DNA from 4 places in the Agarivorans albus genome. Region 4 is predicted to be linked to each of the others. Evidence: predicted binding sites of a transcription regulator. Region 4 holds the regulator's gene; each other region holds the start of a gene.
What was found. Region 4 encodes sigma-54, which starts transcription at its own class of promoters, with help from an activator protein. Its sites were predicted from a motif close to GTTGGCACGNNNNTNGNNT; they were not measured.

Region 1 (3,164 bases), 440 kb from region 4:
TACCGCCCGGTGAGCCAATGGCAATAATTGGCTGTTTGTTTTCCATAACAACGGTTGGCGCCATAGAAGAGCGGGGGCGTTTATTGGCAGCTACTCCGTTCGCCACTTTCTTGCCGTTTTTCTCAGCGACAAATGAGAAGTCAGTCAGCTGATTGTTAAGTAAGAACCCTTTTACAAATACTCTCGAACCAAAGGCATTCTCAATGCTACTGGTCATCGACAATACGTTGCCTTGGGCATCCACTATACTGATGTGAGTGGTAGAAGGAAGTTCTAGGCTTTGGTCCATACTGCGATAGGCGTTTAAAGGCAACTCGCCAGGGCTTACCGAGGTTAAGGCTTTATCCCCACTTAACAGCTTAGCGCGCTTGGCAAGGTACTCAGGGCTTAGTAAGTTGCTAAGTGGCACGTCGACAAAATCACTGTCGGCAAGGTAGGCGCCTCGGTCTGCAAAGGCTAGGCGAGAAGCATCACCGAGAATACGCCAGCTTTGTGGATTATTAGGTCCCCAATCTGCTAAGGGGTAATGCGCGGCAATACCGAGGATCTGTCCAACGGTGCTAGCGCCTGAACTCGGTGGCCCCATGCCACATATTGAGTATTGAAAGTAAGCAGAGCAAAGGGCAGGGCGCTGTTTTACTTGGTAATTTGCTAGATCTTTTTCGCTAAGCAAGCCCGGATTGTCATTGAATTGACCAACAGCCGCAACAATTGCTTTGGCGGTATCACCTTGATAAAAACCTGAAGCGCCTTGCTCTGCGACCAACTTTAAGGTGCTAGCGTAATCAGGGTTTTGTAGTAAATGCCCTTCGCGTAAAGGCTCGGCTGAGTCATCAAAGAAGTAGTCGCGGCTAGTTGGGTAGCGACCGAGGCGTTCAGCGTCGCCAGCAATTAACTTAGCCAATCGCGGGCTCACTCTAAAGCCTTCTTTGGCTAAGCCGATTGCCGGTTTAAACAAATCTTGCCAATTGCTGCTACCGTAACGCTGATGCATTTCTTCAAACAGCGCGATAACTCCAGGTGTGCCTACTGAACGCCCACCCACCACTGCGTCATAAAACTTTAGCGGTTTACCTTGCTGGTCCAAAAACAAGCCAGCATCAACTTGTGAAGGGGCTGTTTCTCTGGCGTCAAAGGTGGTGAGTTGTTGCTTGGCTGCATCGTAATACACCACAAAAGCGCCGCCACCAATCCCTGAGGATTGCGGTTCAACCAAGCCTAGTACGCTTTGCACGGCAATCATTGCATCTACGGCGTTGCCACCTGCCTTTAGCACCTCATAACCGGCTTCAACCGCTAAGGGGTTAGCAGCCGACACCATGAATTTTTTGGCAGTGACCTCGGTCTTAGCCTGCACTCCGCTGGCTAGCTCTGGGGCATAAGCATCGGCGCTTTGGCTATTTGAATAGCAAAAGCCGCTAATTATTAGGGTTGATGCCATGAGGTTGCGAGTAAACATGCTAAATCCTTTTTTAATGCGTATTTAGCCAGTGTAGCAGTCCATATATTAATCGCCATCGCTTGTTTATATGACTGAATTTACGCAGGTTTTTCTATTTGTATGAGAATTGAGCACAGCGGTGACGTAGATAAGAGACAGCTTGAAGCCGCATAACTCGTCGGTTTTGGCTTTTATCACTATTTAGGTGTCGCCTGTAGGCGACGCTGGCATTTAAGTTGCGTCCCTGAATTTTGGTTAAGTTGTTGATTTTAATTGTTTTTTAAAAGTTGGTTCGACCTTTGCTATATGTAGTTCGTCAACCGCTAAACCTAGTTAGCGGCCATTTAGTGAAGTAGATGTTAAACAAGGAGTTTCTTATGAACTTGAAGTATAGCTTTCCAGTGTTAGCGCTATTTGTAGCCAGCCTAGCCTCGGCAAATAGTGAAGTGTTCAAAGACCTAGATACCAACCAAGATTTGGTGGTAAGCATGGAAGAAGCTGCCGAACTACCGATCCTTACTGAAGTATGGAGTGAGCTTGATACAGACCAGGATGGTGTATTAAGCCAAGCAGAATTCATAAACCTTGAAATTTCCGTTCAACCTGAAGACCCTGAAAACAGCGAAGTAGCTGAATAGTTAGTTCCTTTATGTTTTCGTGAACCGATCCAATTTTAGGACGCTGTCGGGGGCCAATTTTTCTGCGATTTGGTCTAGTTTGTAGCAGTTTTAATCCTCGATAATTTTCCAGCGCTTAAGTCTGTGCTAGCTTAAGCGCCTTTTTTCTTTATAGCGAGCTACGTTGCGGTACCGCTACGTTAGCAAATAAAATCCCCGCCACAATCGACATGAAAATCAAAAATGTTTGCGAACCAATATTGGGGATGCTCACCATTGACTCACCTAAAACCAATGAATTTAAGCTGATATAAGCCTTACTACCCGGTACCAATAATACTATGCCTTGCAGCAATACCACCGATGCCGGAGACTTGGTTAACTTGGCAAATAGGTTTGCATAAACACCCACAATAAATGCCCCAACAAAAGGACCTAATGCTTCGCCTAGGTAGGCGCTGCCAGCAAAGGCAGCAGCATAGGCAATCACTCCCGAAAGAATGCCCCAAGGTAAATCTTTAGCGCGTACTTTAAATACCACGCTAAGGCCTAAGGATAACAACACCACACCTAGCCACTTAATCCACCAGGTGCTAACAAAGCTAGATTGAAGATCAACCTGCCCCCAAATTAGAGCACCAAAGGCCATGCCTAACACCGCGCCAAAATAGAGTTTAAACAACACCATAATGCCGTCCATTACCCTTGCCGTACCCGATATTAGTTCGCGTGCTGCTAACTCACTTAAACCAAGGGTGAGCGATAAACCAGGAATGAAAATAATGATCGCCGAAAGCACCACAATGGGAATGTTTACGTCTGGCACAAACTGAGAAATAGCCACGGCCACAAAGGAGCAGAGCAGCGCAGCTACCGGCTCTAAGGCTTCATGTACTCCTTTAGAGTGCTCGGCGCGATAAGCCAAATAAAATGAAATACAACTAAGCAAGCTCGACCAAATAATGGTGCTCCAATTAGCCGACATTAACATAGCAAATGCGCCGCCAGTAATGGCAAAAGCCAAGCAAATTACCCAAGGAGAGTGTAAGGCTGGCTGATTGGCCATTTGGTTTAGCCGCTCTATGGCCTCGGCCAAACTGATTTCT
Region 2 (3,164 bases), 2.3 Mb from region 4:
AATTACCTTTGAATTCATCTCGTAAACCCGTTGCGCCTCAATTAAGTTAACCAGCTCCTCGGTCACATTCACGTTTGAAGTTTCTAAAGAACCTTGGCGGATAGCGCCTAAACCATTCTCCGATGCAATACCATTTTGAGGAGCACCACTAGCGCCGGTTTCTAAATACAAGTTTTGGCCACGAGGCTCTAATCCAGAAGGATTAACAAAGTCAGTAATGGTAATTTGGCCAATAACTTGACTGTCGGTTTGTCCAGGTAAGCGAACACTTACCTCGCCGTCTTCACCTACTGTAAAGCTTTGTGCATCTTCAGGTACTTGAATTTCTGGCTGTAAGGGATAACCAGATCCAGGTGTAACAATAGTGCCTTCATCGTTAAGACCAAATTGGCCATTACGGGTGTAAGCTGTTGTACCGTCGGGCATCAAAATTTCGAAGAAACCACGCCCATCAATCATTAAATCAAAAGCGTTATCGGTAGTTTGCACATTACCTTGGTCATGGTTTTTTTGAGTGGCGATAACTTTAGCACCGGCACCAATCATTAAGCCCGATGGCATTGTCGTGTTCTGAGACGAACGGCCACCCGGTTGGTTAATCGTTTGGTAAAGCAAGTCTTCAAATACTGCGCGACTTTTTTTATAACCGACAGTACTGGCATTGGCTAAATTGTTTGAAATAACCGATACGTTGGTTTGTTGGGCATCTAAGCCAGTTTTACTAATCCATAATGCGGGATGCATAATACGCTCCTTATACCTAGCTTAATCGCAACAAGTTATTGGTTGCTTTTTCGTTTTCTTCAGCGGTTTTCATCATTTTTATTTGCATTTCAAATTGACGTTGCATGCTGATCATATGTGTCATTTCTTGCACTGGGTTCACGTTACTTCCCTCCAGCGCTCCCTTAACCAACTCAACGGTGGCATCGGGCTGATAAGGTTGACCATTAGTGGCACGAAATAAACCGTCATCGCCTTTAGTTAACTCGCCAGCAAAAGGATTGCTTAGCTTAATACGGTTAACTTCTTCCAAGGCATCGGCAGGTGCGCCTTCTGGCCGAATCTCAATGGTGCCATCTTCGTTAATTTCTAGCTTTTCAACAGGTAGGGGAATAATAATTGGCGCGTCTTGATTACCTAATACGGGCTGCCCTTGCATGGTTTGTAAAACACCAGCGGCTGAAATGGTAAAGTTACCATTTCGAGACAACGCTTCATTACCATCCTTGTCTTGGACCGAAATCCAACCTTCACCTTTAATCGCCACATCTAGATCCCTACCAGTGGTTTTTAACAGGCCATCGGTAAAGTTTTGAGTTGGGCGCTCGGTCATAGCAAATACCCGAGATGGCATGCCCGGGCCGAAAGCCTGCATAGAGCGTGCATTCTCTAAATCGGCTTTAAAGCCTGTGGTATTTGCATTTGCAAGGTTGTTACCACGTACCGCGAGCGAGTGCATGTTTTGTTTTGCACCGGTCATCGATATATAAAGTAGTTGGTCCATGTCTATTTCCTACGTCAATTAGCTGACTCAAAGGAAACAAAGCAATTAGAATGCCAGAAGATAAAAAATGATAAGCGAGAATAGAAAAGCCAATTAAATCAATAAAATAAAAAGGCAGCCAAGGCTGCCTTTTTGCTCAAATGCTAATTGGCTATTAACGTATCTGAATAATAGTTTGCTGTAGCGTTGAGTTAACTTCTAAGGCACGAGAGTTAGCCTGGAAGTTACGCTGAGCACTAATCAAATTAACCAACTGCTCGGTTAAGTTAACGTTAGCTTGTTCTAAAGAAGCAGAGTTGATTTTACCGAAAGTCCCCGAGTTACCTTCACCGGCAATCGCTTCACCACTTAACTGGGTTTGCTGCCATGAGGTATCACCGATTTGCGCTAAACCTTGGTTATTGGCAAATTTAGCAACCGATACTTTAGCAATATTGGTTGTTTGACCATTACTGTAAGAGGCAACAACCAAACCATCTGGGCCAATATCAATACCTGTCAATTTACCAACGGTAGAACCATCTTGCGACAAACTAGATACTTCAAAGGCTGAGTTGTACTGAGTTGGGCCATTTAGGTTAAAAGTAATGGTTTGCGTTGGATCTACAGAACCCGTTACCGGATCCCATACACCACCTGGGCCGTTTGGTGGAGCAGTACCAAGCGCTACAGTCTCAATAATAAGTGGCGCTGTAGATGCTAATGCACCGGTATTATCAAAAGTTAAAGTCGCTGATGCAGGGATATTTGGATTAGGGTTACCCGCGTTAGGGGTATTAGCTGTACCACCTGCAACATCTACTGGCATACCGTCAATGTATATCAACTTGTGCCATGTGTTAGCCGTAGTGTCATCTTTAATAAAGAAGGTCTCAGCGACATGCGAGCCACCCTGCGAATCATACACCGTCACCGAAGTGGCAGAAGTGTAGGTATTGCTGTCGGTTGGGTCGAAATCGCCTATATCGTGAGTAGTACCGCTCGACGGCAAGTTAAAGCTCATATCAACTTGGCTTGTCATGGTAGGGTTACCTACTTCAGCACTAATTTGAATTGCGCTGGTTGCAGCCATACTCACCGCTGAAGGCGTGCCGCTGTTGTTCACGGTATAACCTTGTAGGTATTGACCTTGCGAGTTAACAATAAAGTTATCAGCGTTTAACTTAAACGCACCCGCACGAGTAAACTCTCGTGTTTGAGTGGTTAAGTCTGATGCGGTAACAAAAAAGCCTTCGCCACTGATCGCCATATCTAAGGCATTCTGGGTAAAGTTAAGACTACCTTGGTGGAATTGCTGAGCTACATCTACAGTTTTAACACCATTACCAACTGCGGTACGAGCATTTGAGAAAATCGATGTTGCATACACATCGGCAAACTCAGCACGCGACTCTTTAAAACCAATGGTGTTGACGTTAGCAATATTGTTCGCCGTTACGTCAAGATCCTTTTGCGAGGCATTGATGCCGCTTAGAGCGATATTAAATGACATCTCTCAATCTCCTATCGTTTTACTATTCTTTGTTAGGCCTTGGCTACTTCAAGAACATCGCTCATTGCAATGCCGCCTAAGCCTTCTAAATTGACGACTACGCCAGATGTGCCACCTGCTAAGCTCACGCTACCTACGCTTGCATATGTTGCGGTGGGTAAACTG
Region 3 (3,164 bases), 1.8 Mb from region 4:
CAGAGGTGAAGTTCATGGTGCCAAAGCTATTTACTCCGGTATAACCGGTGTAATAGTTGCGACGACCAGCTCGAGAGTATTGACCACAACCCACTGGACCATGAGAGATATGCACCATATCTTTAATTGGCCCCCACACTACCCCTTTTGAACCTGCGTAGGCACAACCGCGGGCAGTCATAACACCAGGAAGTGACTTACGGTTAGCAGTAATACAACTTCCACCTTCGCTGTCGTTTGCACCTAGGTGTTTTTGGCGGTCTTTTTTAGCTTTTTCTGGATAGACTTCTAACACTTCATCAATCAGCGCTTGAGTCTCTGCTTTTTTATCTGACATTGCTGCCTCCTATAGCATCAATTTACTCACTGAGATGAGTGATTAAGCTGTGGCTTCTTCAGCTACTTGACCAATGATTGATTCGTCTTCTTCATCCATGATGCCGAATTCCATCAACAACTCTTCGAGCTCATCCATAGTTACCGGCGTAGGTACTACAAACATTTTGTTGTCGATGATTTTCTTGGCTAAGGTGCGGTATTCGTCAGCTTGATTACATTTAGGGTTGTATTCAATTACTGTCATACGACGAATTTCAGCCTGCTGTACAACGTTGTCACGCGGCACAAAGTGAATCATTTGAGTGCCAATTTTGGCTGCTAGCGCTTCAATTAACTCATCTTCACGGTCACATTTACGTGAGTTACAAATCAGACCCGCTAAACGAACACCACCAGTAGCAGCGTACTTACAGATACCTTTAGAAATGTTATTAGCAGCGTACATCGCCATCATTTCACCAGATACAACGATGTAGATTTCCTGAGCTTTGTTTTCACGAATAGGCATGGCGAAACCACCACACACCACGTCACCCAGTACGTCGTAAAATACAAAATCTAGTTCTTCTTCATAAGCGCCTTCTTCTTCTAAGAAGTTAATCGCTGTGATTACACCACGACCAGCACAACCAACACCTGGCTCTGGACCACCTGACTCAACACAACGTACACCGCCGTAGCCCACTTTAAGTACATCTTCTAATTCGATGTCTTCAACCGAACCCGCTTCCGCTGCCATTTCCATAATGGTGTTTTGCGCTTTTGCATGTAAAATTAGACGTGTTGAATCGGCTTTTGGGTCACAACCAATAATCATCACCTTTTTGCCCGCTTCCGCTAAAGCACCAACTAAGTTTTGAGTAGTGGTAGATTTACCAATACCGCCTTTTCCGTAAATTGCACATTGACGAATAGCCATAACATTTCTTCCTATTAGCTTGATAAACGGTTCCCACTGTAGCTATTGCCAGAACCGTTCCAAACTCTAGGGAATAATCTAAGTCATTGTATTTAAGTCACTTATAACTAATTGACGGCAAGTTTTTGAGTACATAAGACAAACAATTTAGGCTGCAAATGTAGGCTTTGTCGCAAACGGTACGCACAACCTCACTGCTTTTGTTAGTTGCTTAGACACTATTTAGAGGTATAGCAGGGGCAAGAATCTCTTCTAGCTAACAGTAGATTTTTGAAATAAACATCAATCAACAGACAACAAGATGAAGCCTTCAAAGGCTTTCTTAAGTAATTAGTTTACAAATTGCTCAATGTTGAAAAATATGTGCTAAACATAATGTTAGGCATATTTTGTTTACTGTAAGGGCTAAAGGATGAAGCCAGTTGTCTACGTTGACATCGAAGGTCAAATTTGGAAAGTCATGGGTGATGGACGTTGGCTCAAGGTTGAACCAACTGAAATAATCGATAGCAGCATCCCCCTAGTTAAAAACCTAGTGAGTGATGCTGAACAAACCATCGCAGATAGCGAACTCGACTCCACTGAAACTAATAACAGCCAACAAGATAGTCCACCCTTGTACTCTGGGAATACTTCCCCCCTCAGCGGCGAGCAAGGTAGCCAAGGCGCGTCCTTTATCGTTCGTGTACAGCCCACATTAGATGAAACCCTCCCAGAAGCAGGCTTTAATACACAAGCGACAGAGCAAGCTGTAACAAATACCAATCAACAGGGTGCTCAAGCTGACCAAATTCCTCCTTTAAGTAACCAAGCGCAATTAACAGTGAATATTGTAGATGGCGGCGATGGCTACGAAAACCAGTTTGAAGTACCGGCTGTACTAATTACCGGCGAGGCACCAGATGTAGAAGATGGTCGCATCGTAGTGATTACGCTTACCGATTCTGCAGGGCAAACTCTAACTGTAGAGGCTGTAGTACGTAACAATAACTACAGTTACCAAGATCTCGATATTCAATCGCTAAACGAAGGACCGATTGATGTTTACGCTAGCGTGACTGATTACTTTGGGCAGTTTGTCGATGCCAACGATTCAAGCATTAAAGATGTAACGGCTGTTATTGAAGCGGAAATAGATGGCCAAGGCGACAACTACGTAAACCAGTATGAACAAGCGATTACTCCCTTATATGGAAACATAATCGGGATAGAAGACAATCAAGTGGTACTGGTGCAAGTTGTTGATGAGTCAGGCCAGCAACTCAGTTTTACCAGCCAAGTGCTTAACAACAGTTGGAACATCGCCAGCGCCGATTTGACGGCCTTACAAGATGGCGTGTTAACCATTAACGTTAGCGCGGTAGACATAGCTGGAAACCCTGCATCAGCTAGCTCTACAATCATTAAAGATACTCTCGCAAGCTTAACTGCCGATATCGATGGAGTTAACGACAACTATATAAATGCTATAGAGTCCCCTTCTACTTTACTATACGGCCAAGTTGCAGCCGTTGAAGATGGCCAAATAGTTAGTGTTACGGTTACAGACAATAACGGTGAGCAGCTAAGCTTTCAAACCACGGTTACTAATAACAGCTGGCAAATCAGTAATGTTGATTTAACACCTTTAGCTGAAGGTAGCTTAACCATTACCGCCAACACCTCTGATATAGCGGGCAATCTAGCGAGTGCTAGCTCATCCATTGTTAAGGACACCTTAGCTAACATCAGCGCAAACATCGATGGCCAAGGCGACAATTATGTAAATGCCTTAGAGGTACCAGCGACACAGTTGTTTGGTGAAATAACTGATGTTGAAGATGGCCAGTTAGTTAATATTCAAATTACCGATATAAATGGTGCAAGCCTTAACCTAAAAACTACCGTCGCCAACGGACAGTGGTTA
Region 4 (3,164 bases):
ACAAGCACTAGAAGACGACTTCAACAAACAAATTATTGTTGATGCTGACCGCCAGCAGGTCAATATCAAAGAAAACCGAGTCACCTTTTACAATAATGTTGTGGTGACTCAAGGCTCGATTAAAATGCACGCCGAAGAACTCAGTGTTATTGGTAGCGAAGAAAAAGGCAGCGAAGTAATGATCGCTAAAGGCGAACCCGCAACGTTTTATCAATTACTTGATAGTGGCAAGCCAATTGAAGCTGAAGCGAACGAAGTGCGTTACGACCTAAAAACCCAAACGCTAACACTCACCACCAATGCTCAACTCAAACAAGAAGAGAGCTTGGTAAAAGGTAAAATGATCAAATACAGCATCAACAAACAAGAAATGGTGGCACAAGGCGACGAAAATAGCCGTGTAACTACTATTTTCCTGCCTCAGCAGCTTGACGAACTAACGCCCAAGGAAGACCAGCAATAATGAGTACGCTAATTGCTGAAAACCTAGCTAAAGCCTACAAGGGCCGTAAGGTAGTTAAAAACGTTAGTCTAAATGTAGAAACCGGTAAAATTGTTGGCTTGTTAGGTCCAAACGGCGCTGGCAAAACAACCACTTTTTACATGGTGGTGGGCTTGGTGCCTCGTGACCAAGGCCGAATCCTCATCGATGATGACGATATTTCTAGTACAGCGATGCATACCCGCGCACGCAAAGGCATTGGCTACCTTCCGCAAGAAGCGTCCATCTTTCGCCGCTTATCTGTGGAGAAGAACATACTCGCCGTATTAGAGACCCGAAAAGACCTCGATAAAGAGCAACAAATTGGTGCATTAGACGACCTTCTTGAAGAGTTTCACATTGGCCATATTCGCAAAAATCTAGGCATGAGCTTATCGGGTGGTGAGCGTCGAAGGGTTGAGATTGCCCGAGCGCTAGCCGCCGCACCTAAGTTTATTTTGCTTGACGAACCCTTCGCAGGGGTAGATCCTATTTCTGTTATCGATATTAAAAAGATCATTGAACACCTACGTGATCGCGGTCTAGGTGTACTAATTACCGACCACAATGTTCGAGAAACTCTCGATGTTTGTGAGCATGCCTATATCGTTAGCCAAGGCGAATTGATAGCCTCAGGAAAGCCAGAAGAAATTCTCGAAAACGAACATGTGAAACGAGTTTATCTCGGAGAACAATTCAAGCTATAGTTAAAGTGCAAGTTTAAAAAAAGACAATAAGAAGAAGGAACAGCGGTAGTTAATGAAAGCATCTTTGCAGTTGCGTCTTGGTCAGCAGTTAACCATGACCCCCCAGTTACAACAGGCCATTCGCTTACTCCAGCTTTCAACACTGGATTTACAGCAAGAGATTCAAGAGGCTCTGGAAAGTAACCCTCTGCTTGAGGCGGATGAGTCTCACGCCAGTGATAGTGACGCAACCGACGCTAAATCTGCCAATGAGAAGTCTACCGAGGCCGAATCCACTGCGGACATAGACAACAGTCAAATTGAAGCAGGCGATGCCATTAATCAAGAAACTGTTTCTGACGACCTCCCTGTTGACTCTACTTGGGACGATATCTACAGCGCCAGTTCTGCCCCAGCCAGCTCATCTGGCAGCGCCGTGAGCGATGACAACGATATGTTGTTTCAGGGCGAAACTGTCGACTCTTTACAAGACCACTTATTGTGGCAAATGCAACTCACTCCATTTAGTGAAGTAGACCAAGCTATTGCTTTAGCCATTATTGATGCAGTAGATGAATCGGGCTACCTCACCCAAGACTGTGAGCAGCTACTAGAAGGCTTACGTTCAAGCGATAACAATGACTTAGATGTAGAGCTAGATGAAGTAGAAGCAGTACTTAAACGCATCCAACATTTCGATCCAGTTGGTATAGCAGCGCGCTCGCTGCAAGAGTGTTTACTAATCCAATTAAGCCGTTTTGCCGAAGACACCCCTTGGCTAAATGAAGCCAAAGATGTAGTTTCAAATCACATTGATGTATTAGCTAATCGCGATTTTCGTCTATTAGCCCGCAAAACCAAACTTAAAGAAGACCAGTTACGCGAAGTCATGCGTTTGATTCATACGCTTGAACCTCGACCAGGTAACGCGGTAGAGCCTAACCAAGCCCAGTATGTTATCCCGGATGTATCGGTTGTAAAACGCCAAGGCCGCTGGGTTGTAGAGCTCAACCCAGATGCAATGCCTAAGTTGCGTGTTAACTCCCACTATGCATCTTTAAGTAAAACCTCTACCAACGCTAACGATACCCAGTTTATTCGTAGCCACTTACAAGAAGCCAAGTGGTTTATTAAAAGTATCGAGAGCCGAAATGAAACCCTATTAAAAGTATCCAACTGCATTGTTCATCATCAACAGGCGTTTTTTGAATATGGCGAAGAAGCCATGAAGCCAATGGTACTGAACGATGTGGCAGAAGCTGTAGAAATGCACGAATCCACCATTTCCCGGGTAACCACCCAAAAATTCATGCATACACCTCGCGGCATCTTCGAGCTTAAGTATTTCTTTTCTAGCCATGTGGCTACCGATGGTGGAGGTGAGTGCTCATCAACCGCTATTCGTGCATTAATCAAGAAACTGGTAGCTGCCGAAAATACCAGTAAACCACTCAGCGACAGCAAAATTGCTGATATTTTGGCAGATCAGGGGATCAAGGTGGCAAGACGTACGATTGCTAAATATCGTGAGTCTTTAGCAATTCCACCTTCTAACCAACGTAAGAGCCTTATCTAAGGCCACTAAAAGGGGAAGATATCTATGCAAATTAACCTTACTGGACACCACGTAGAAATAACTGAATCTTTGAAAGAATATGTCCACACCAAGTTTGCCAAACTCACCCGACGATTCGATCAGATCAATAACGTTCACGTCATCCTCAACGTAGAAAAACTGAACCAAATTGCTGAAGCCACATTACATTTAAACGGCGGCGAAGTATTTGCAACCTCTGAGCATTCTGACATGTATGCCGCCATCGACAGCCTGATTGATAAACTTGATCGCCAAGTCATCAAACATAAAGAAAAACTTAACAAACGTTAGCCACCCCCATGCAACTAAATAAAGTACTTAGCTTGGACTGCACCCAAAGTGCAGTTCAATGCTCTTCAAAAAAACGCGCCCTAGAAATAGTAAGCGAACTGGCTGCCAA

Region 1: the regulator sigma-54 is predicted to act here: its motif matches at 1,728-1,746, upstream of K5620_RS05065 (EF-hand domain-containing protein).
Region 2: the regulator sigma-54 is predicted to act here: its motif matches at 1,547-1,565, upstream of flgF (flagellar basal-body rod protein FlgF).
Region 3: the regulator sigma-54 is predicted to act here: its motif matches at 1,304-1,322, upstream of nifH (nitrogenase iron protein).

What each region holds. Positions count from the first base shown of each region.
Region 1 covers NZ_AP023032.1:1,085,544-1,088,707, forward strand. The annotation lists gene ggt (gamma-glutamyltransferase) at 1-1,459, opposite strand, end outside; gene K5620_RS05065 (EF-hand domain-containing protein) at 1,819-2,079, shown strand; gene K5620_RS05070 (threonine/serine exporter family protein) at 2,228-3,164, opposite strand, start outside.
Region 2 covers NZ_AP023032.1:2,906,622-2,909,785, forward strand. The annotation lists gene flgG (flagellar basal-body rod protein FlgG) at 1-744, opposite strand, end outside; gene flgF (flagellar basal-body rod protein FlgF) at 761-1,507, opposite strand; gene flgE (flagellar hook protein FlgE) at 1,662-2,999, opposite strand; gene K5620_RS13080 (flagellar hook assembly protein FlgD) at 3,032-3,164, opposite strand, start outside.
Region 3 covers NZ_AP023032.1:2,433,031-2,436,194, forward strand. The annotation lists gene nifD (nitrogenase molybdenum-iron protein alpha chain) at 1-337, opposite strand, end outside; gene nifH (nitrogenase iron protein) at 380-1,258, opposite strand; gene K5620_RS11250 (T1SS-143 repeat domain-containing protein) at 1,671-3,164, shown strand, end outside.
Region 4 covers NZ_AP023032.1:649,014-652,177, reverse strand. The annotation lists gene lptA (lipopolysaccharide transport periplasmic protein LptA) at 1-463, shown strand, start outside; gene lptB (LPS export ABC transporter ATP-binding protein) at 463-1,188, shown strand; gene K5620_RS03120 (RNA polymerase factor sigma-54) at 1,241-2,743, shown strand; gene hpf (ribosome hibernation promoting factor) at 2,768-3,055, shown strand; gene ptsN (PTS IIA-like nitrogen regulatory protein PtsN) at 3,064-3,164, shown strand, end outside.